3 regions of the Serratia sp. BNK-23 genome follow, and region 2 is predicted to be linked to each of the others. Evidence: predicted binding sites of a transcription regulator. Region 2 holds the regulator's gene; each other region holds the start of a gene.
The links. Region 2 encodes PurR, which represses purine synthesis genes. Its sites were predicted from a motif close to CANGCAAACGTTTGCNTG; they were not measured.

Region 1 (2,267 bases), 460 kb from region 2:
CCTGCTCCCACATCGCGCGCAGCGCGTCATTGCCCAGAATGGTGGCGACAACGGCCGCGCCGTGTGACGGCGGGTTGGAGTAGTTGGCGCGGATAGCCGCTTTCACCTGGCTGAAGGCGCGATCGGCAGTCTCGGCATCGGCAGCTACAAGGGTGCAAGCGCCGACGCGCTCATTGTACAGACCGAAGTTTTTCGAGTAGGAGCTGGCGACGATCAGTTCTTTATGTTTGGCGGCGAAAATACGCAGGCCTTGCGCATCTTCTTCCAGGCCGTTGGCGAAGCCCTGATAAGCGAAGTCGAACAGCGGCAACCACCCGTTGGCGACGGAAAGTTCAGCCAGCTGCGCCCACTGTTCCGGCGTTGGATCGATACCGGTCGGGTTATGGCAGCAGCCGTGGAACAGCACGACATCACCGGCCTGAGCCTGTTTCAGGCTGTTCAGCAGGCCGTCAAAATCCAGCGCGTGGTTGGCTGCGTCGTAGTAGGCGTACTCCAGCACTTCCAGGCCAACGGCGCTAAAGACGTTCTTGTGGTTCGGCCAGCTTGGGTTGCTGATCCAGATGCGCTTGGCGCTGGTCTGGTTGGCGATAAAGTCTGCCGCTACGCGCAAGCCGCCGGTGCCGCCTGGCGTCTGTGCGGTGCGTGCGCGACGATCGGTGACGATCGGGCTCTCTTTACCGAACAGCAGCTCTTGCGTGCAGCTGGCAAACGCCGGGATGCCTTCAATGCCGAGATAGTTTTTGGTGGTCTCGTTTTCCAGCAGATACTGTTCAGCTTTTTTTACGCTGGTCAGCACCGGGGTTTTGCCGGTTTCATCTTTATAAACGCCAATGCCTAAATTGATTTTATTCGGGCGGGCGTCGGCGCGGAAAATGTCGGTCAGGCCCAGGATCGGGTCGGCGGGTGCGGCGGTGATTTTTTCAAACATGTCAGGTGCTTCCAAATCTCGGAGTTAAGCAGACAGAAGCATCAGGGTAGCGCCAGTTATCGGCTTTGCCAACCGTTTGCGATAAAAACACCGCGATCTTGTGAACGGGAAGGATTCGACAGAAAAAATGAGGGATAAGGGGAAATCTGCAGGATAAAACGTTACCGGCAGACACAAATAAAAACAGGGCCGAAGCCCTGTTTTTTTAACTTAGCCGACGGTGAACCGCCGTTAAGCGAGACAACTTAGAACTGGTATACCAGACCAACAGCTACGATATCGTCAGTAGGGGTGCCGGTTGCTTTGGTGAACTCGTTGTCATCCAGCAGGTTGATTTTGTAATCAACGTAGGTGGACATGTTTTTGTTGAAGTAATAGGTGGTACCAACAGAAACATATTTAACCAGATCCTGATCAGAACCCACACCTGGGACGTTCAGGTTTTTACCTTTAGACTGCAGGTAAGACACTTCTGGACGCAGACCAAAGTCGAACTGGTACTGAGCGGTCACTTCGAAGTTCTGAGTTTTGCTCGCGAAGCCGCCGCACTTGTCATCGGTAGCTGCACAGCCAGCACCGAAGTTTTTGCCGCCGTAAGTGGTCATGTTACGGGTTTCTGCGTACATCGCGGCCAGGTAGACGTTGTTGGCGTCGTATTTCGCGCCCACGGTCCAAGCGTCAGCTTTTTTGCCTTTCTCGTTGGATTCGTCTTTCTGCTTATCGGTACGGTTGGAAGATGCGTATGCTGCACCTACGCTGATGCCTTCGCCGATGTCATAAGTAGAGGAGATGCCCCAGCCGTCGCCGTTTTGTTTCTTGATGTCGCGACCGTCGTTCTGGTTTTTGCCCTGGTATTGCAGAGCGAAGTTCAGACCGTCAACCAGACCGAAGAAGTTGTTGTTACGATAGGTCGCAACGCCGTTGGTACGGCCGGTCATGAAGTTGTCGGTGATGGTGTAGGTATCGCCACCGAACTCTGGCAGCATATCGGTCCAGCCTTCCACGTCGTACAGTACGCCGTAGTTACGGCCGTAGTCGAAGGAGCCGTAGTCAGCGAATTTCAGACCCGCGAAGCCCAGACGGGTTTTGGTGCCTTCGGTGCCCTGAGATTCGGCGTGGTTAGCCTGGACGTTGTATTCCCACTGGCCGTAACCGGTCAGTTGGTCAGTAATCTGAGTTTCACCTTTGAAGCCGAAACGAACATAGGTCTGATCGCCGTCATTACCTTTGTCGTCGGAGAAGTAGTGCAGACCGTCAACTTTGCCGTACAGATCCAGCTTGTTGCCGTCTTTGTTGTAGATTTCAGCTGCGTTTGCTGCACCAGCAGCCAACAGAGCCG
Region 2 (2,267 bases):
CGCCTTTTTTAAAACCGGCGGGAGATCAGTTCAACGCGGCGACAAAGCTGAAAGCGATGATCATCGCCAACGCGCCGACGGTAGTGAACAGAGACATCTTCAGATCGGTATCCATGACAACTCCTTTAAAATGGGCTTTCCTAAGGATAAAAGGCGCACAATTAGTACGTCAAATCATTTTCCCACAGTTCGCCGATAAAATCTTGTTATCATTTCCCGGTTTATAATCTCGATTACCTCTTCCACTTTTGTTCAATATGCGACAAAATTCGCAGTTCACAACTGCGTACCGGCATCCATGCCCCTCCTGATTAAGCGCTGAAGACTTCAACACACTAAAAACTCAGTTTTCGCTTCTCTGGAGAAGGATCTACGTAGGCAAACGATTAACATCACACTTACATGCTGTAAACATGTGAGTTCAGGAGTCATTCCTTACATGGCAACGATTAAAGATGTGGCCAAACGCGCGGGCGTTTCCACCACCACCGTTTCGCACGTCATCAATAAGACTCGTTTCGTCGCCGAAGAGACCAAAGCGGCCGTGTGGGCCGCGATCAAAGAGCTGCACTACTCGCCGAGCGCCGTGGCGCGCAGCCTGAAAGTCAATCACACCAAGTCTATCGGTCTGCTGGCCACCTCGAGCGAAGCGCCCTATTTTGCCGAAGTGATCGAGGCGGTGGAAAACAGCTGCTACAGCAAAGGTTACACCCTGATCCTGTGCAACTCGCACAACAATCTGGACAAGCAGCGCGCCTACCTGGCGATGCTGGCGCAAAAGCGCGTCGACGGCCTGCTGGTCATGTGTTCCGAATACCCGGATCAACTGCTGGGAATGCTGGAGGACTACCGTAATATCCCGATGGTGGTGATGGACTGGGGCGCTGCGCGCGGCGACTTCACCGACACCATCATCGATAACGCGTTCGAAGGCGGCTATCTGGCCGGCCGTTACCTGATCGAGCGCGGTCACCGCGATATCGGCGCCATCCCGGGCCAGCTGTCGCGCAACACCGGCGGCGGCCGTCATCAGGGCTTTATGAAGGCGCTGCAGGAAGCGCATATCGACATTCGCGAAGAGTGGATCGTCCAGGGTGACTTCGAGCCGGAGTCCGGCTACAAGGCGATGCACCAAATCCTGTCGCAAAAACAGCGGCCGACCGCGGTATTTTGCGGCGGCGACATCATGGCGATGGGCGCCATCTGCGCCGCTGATGAGCTGGGGCTGCGAGTGCCGCAGGATATTTCCGTGATCGGCTATGACAACGTGCGCAACGCCCGCTACTTCACTCCGGCGCTGACCACCATTCACCAGCCTAAAGAGCGCCTGGGAGAAATGGCCTTCACCATGCTGCTGGATCGCATCATCAGCAAGCGCGAAGAATCGCAGGTGATCGAAGTGCATCCGAAGCTGGTGGAACGCCGTTCGGTCGCCGACGGTCCGTTCATCGACTACCGCCGCTAATCCCCTGAGCCGGAAGCCTGCACGGCTTCCGGCGCCGCCTCGCTCAGCCACTCCTGATTCAGCGTCTCGCCATCGCCCAGATACGCCAGCAGCCAACTCATCGCCGGCGACGGTTTATCCTGCTGCCAGGTCAGGCAGCAAGGGCTGGCGGGAAACGGCTGCTGCAGCTGCAACGCCTTCAGCTCACCGCGCTGCACCAGCGGCAGCGCCCGATGCGCCGGCATCATGCCGACGCACAGCCCGGCGCACAGACAGTCGAGTGCCGATGTCCAGTCCGGCACCACCAGCCGCCGCTGGTTATCCAGCGTCCAGGTGACGCGCTTGGGCAGATTGCGCGAGGTGTCTTCCAGACAAAGCGCAGGGTACGGCCTCAACCGATCGTCATTTAACGGCCCTGCCAGCTGCGCCAGCGGATGCTGTGGGCTGACTACGCACAGCCAGTTCATGTAGCCCATATCGCGGAAGGCAAAGCCGCCGCCGACCGGCACCGCGCGCGTGGCGCCGATCGCCATGTCCACCCTGCCGTCCACCAACGCATCCCAAACGCCGTTGAACACTTCGGGTTGCAGCATCAGTTCAACATCGGGGAAATGGCGGTAGAAATCCAGCACCAGCTGGCGGCTGCGCTGGGGTTTGACGATGATGTCGACTGCGATATTCAGCTGGCCGCGCCACCCGTTGGCCACCTGCTGACAGTGGCGACGGGTGTCGAGCATTTTTTTGATAACAACTCTCGCATCCTTGATAAACAGCGCGCCGGCCGGCGTCAACTCCACATCACGGTGACGCCGCTCAAACAGCG
Region 3 (2,267 bases), 2.1 Mb from region 2:
GGAGCAACTGGGCCAGATCCAAACCATCGCCTTCGATAAGACCGGCACCCTGACCGAAGGCAAGCCGACGGTGACCGACGTGCTGCCGATCGGCGCGCTCACCGAACAGCGGCTGCTGCAGCTTGCCGCCGCGGTGGAAGCCGGTTCACATCACCCGCTGGCGCAGGCGATCATCAACCGCGCCGCCGCAAGCGGGGCTGAGTTGCCGCTGGCGCAGGCGCGCCGCGCGCTGGCCGGCGTCGGCGTGGAAGGGATCGTGGACGGCAAGACCGTGCTGATCAGCGCGCCGGGCAAGCTGGCGCCGGGCCTGCTCGACGCCCAATGGCAGAGCCAGGTAGACAAGCTGGAAAACGCCGGCAAAACGGCGGTGGTGGTGCTGGAAGACGGCGCGCCCATCGGCTTGCTGGCGCTGCGCGATACGCTGCGCGGCGACGCCAAGCAGGCGATAGCCGAACTGAACGCGCTGGGCATTCGCGGCGTGATGCTGACCGGCGACAACCCGCGCGCCGCCGCCGCGATCGCCGGCGAGCTGGGCCTCGACTATCGCGCCGGTCTGCTGCCGGAAGATAAGGTCAGCGCAGTCACCGAGCTGAGCGAACTGCGCCCGACGGCGATGATCGGCGACGGCATCAACGACGCCCCGGCGATGAAAGCCTCCAGCATCGGCATCGCCATGGGCAGCGGCACCGACGTGGCGCTGGAAACCGCCGACGCCGCCCTGACCCACAATCGGCTGGTGGGCGTCGCGGAGATGATCCGCATCTCGCGCGCCACCCACGCCAATATCCGGCAAAACATCACCATCGCGCTGGGGTTGAAGGGGGTCTTCCTGATCACCAGCCTGCTGGGGCTGACCGGTTTGTGGCTGGCGGTGCTGGCTGACTCCGGCGCCACCGCGCTGGTCACCGCCAACGCGCTGCGGCTATTGAGAAAGCGCAGCTAAGCTCTGAAACAAACACGGGCGCGGCATACCGCGCCCGTTGTCATTTGGGGGAGGGAACTTTTAACTCGGCCGCGCCGCCGTTAGACGCCTTTACGTAACAGATAACGGTATGGCACCTGTTCGGTCTCCTGCGCCACCAGCGTATGCTCCATAAAGCGGCAGAACCCCGGGATATCGCGGGTGGTGGCCGGATCGTCGGCGATAATCAGCAGCGTTTCGCCGTTGTCCATATGGCGCACGGTTTTGCGCACCATCATCACCGGTTCCGGACAGCGCAGCCCCAGCGCGTCGAGCGTCTGGTCTGCCTGGGCAAATAAGTCAGTCATGCAATTTTTCTCGTTCAAAAACGATCGGCGAACGCTCGCCGCATCTCATTAGCGCCTAGTTTACGCCGGTAGTTTTTCTGCGCAAGATGCGTTAACGTTTGCGTTAAATTTAACCATTGCATTGGTTGCGCAAACGCGTATCATGCCGCCGCGCAGCGTTTTTTGCTGTTTTGACAAGACACTCTGGGTTCCCTCACCCCACTGCTAAAAAGGCTACAACATGTATTCGTTTACCGCACAGCAGCGCTTTACCGCGTTGGTCTGGCTTTCGCTGTTTCATATCGCCATCATTACCTCCAGCAACTACCTGGTGCAGCTGCCGATCACCGTTTTCGGCTTCCATACCACCTGGGGCGCCTTTACTTTCCCGTTTATCTTCCTGGCGACCGATCTGACCGTGCGCATCTTCGGCGCGCCGCTGGCGCGGCGCATCATCCTGGCGGTGATGGTGCCGGCGCTGTTCATCTCTTATGTGATCTCCACCGTCACCTATCAGGGAGAATGGCAGGGCTTTGCGGCGCTGAACAGTTTTAACCTGTTCGTGGCGCGCATCGCCGTCGCCAGCTTTATGGCCTATGTGCTCGGCCAGATCCTCGACGTACACGTCTTCAACCGCCTGCGTCAACGCAGCGCCTGGTGGGTGGCGCCGGCGGCGGCGATGTTCCTCGGCAACATCAGCGATACGCTGGCGTTCTTCTTCATCGCCTTTTATAAGAGCAGCGATCCCTTCATGGCCAACAACTGGGTGGAGATCGCGCTGGTGGATTACAGCTTCAAGGTGATGATCTGCCTGCTGTTCTTCCTGCCGATGTACGGCGTGTTGCTGAACATGCTGCTCAAACGCATCGCGGCGCGCAGCGGCGGCCTGCAGCCGGGCTGAGTCGCGTTATTCTGGGCGGCCCTATCCTTTGGAGGCCGCTCATGACCCCAATCGTCCGCACCGCCACGCTTGAAGACATCCACCGCCTTTACCAACGCATCCCTGAATTCGGCGGCCT

Region 1: a site for PurR is predicted at 994-1,011, ahead of ACMGF9_RS15080 (amino acid aminotransferase). Genes of this name have one in related genera too.
Region 3: a site for PurR is predicted at 1,357-1,374, ahead of tusA (sulfurtransferase TusA). Genes of this name have one in related genera too.

The regions. Positions count from the first base shown of each region.
Region 1 is NZ_CP179900.1:3,156,015-3,158,281, reverse strand. Features, by position in the region: gene ACMGF9_RS15080 (amino acid aminotransferase) at 1-928, opposite strand, end outside; gene ompC (porin OmpC) at 1,174-2,267, opposite strand, start outside.
Region 2 is NZ_CP179900.1:2,700,851-2,703,117, forward strand. Features, by position in the region: gene ACMGF9_RS12745 (YnhF family membrane protein) at 26-115, opposite strand; gene purR (HTH-type transcriptional repressor PurR) at 440-1,465, shown strand; gene punR (DNA-binding transcriptional activator PunR) at 1,462-2,267, opposite strand, start outside.
Region 3 is NZ_CP179900.1:4,777,976-4,780,242, forward strand. Features, by position in the region: gene ACMGF9_RS22730 (zinc/cadmium/mercury/lead-transporting ATPase) at 1-943, shown strand, start outside; gene tusA (sulfurtransferase TusA) at 1,024-1,269, opposite strand; gene ACMGF9_RS22740 (7-cyano-7-deazaguanine/7-aminomethyl-7-deazaguanine transporter) at 1,490-2,149, shown strand; gene ACMGF9_RS22745 (GNAT family N-acetyltransferase) at 2,191-2,267, shown strand, end outside.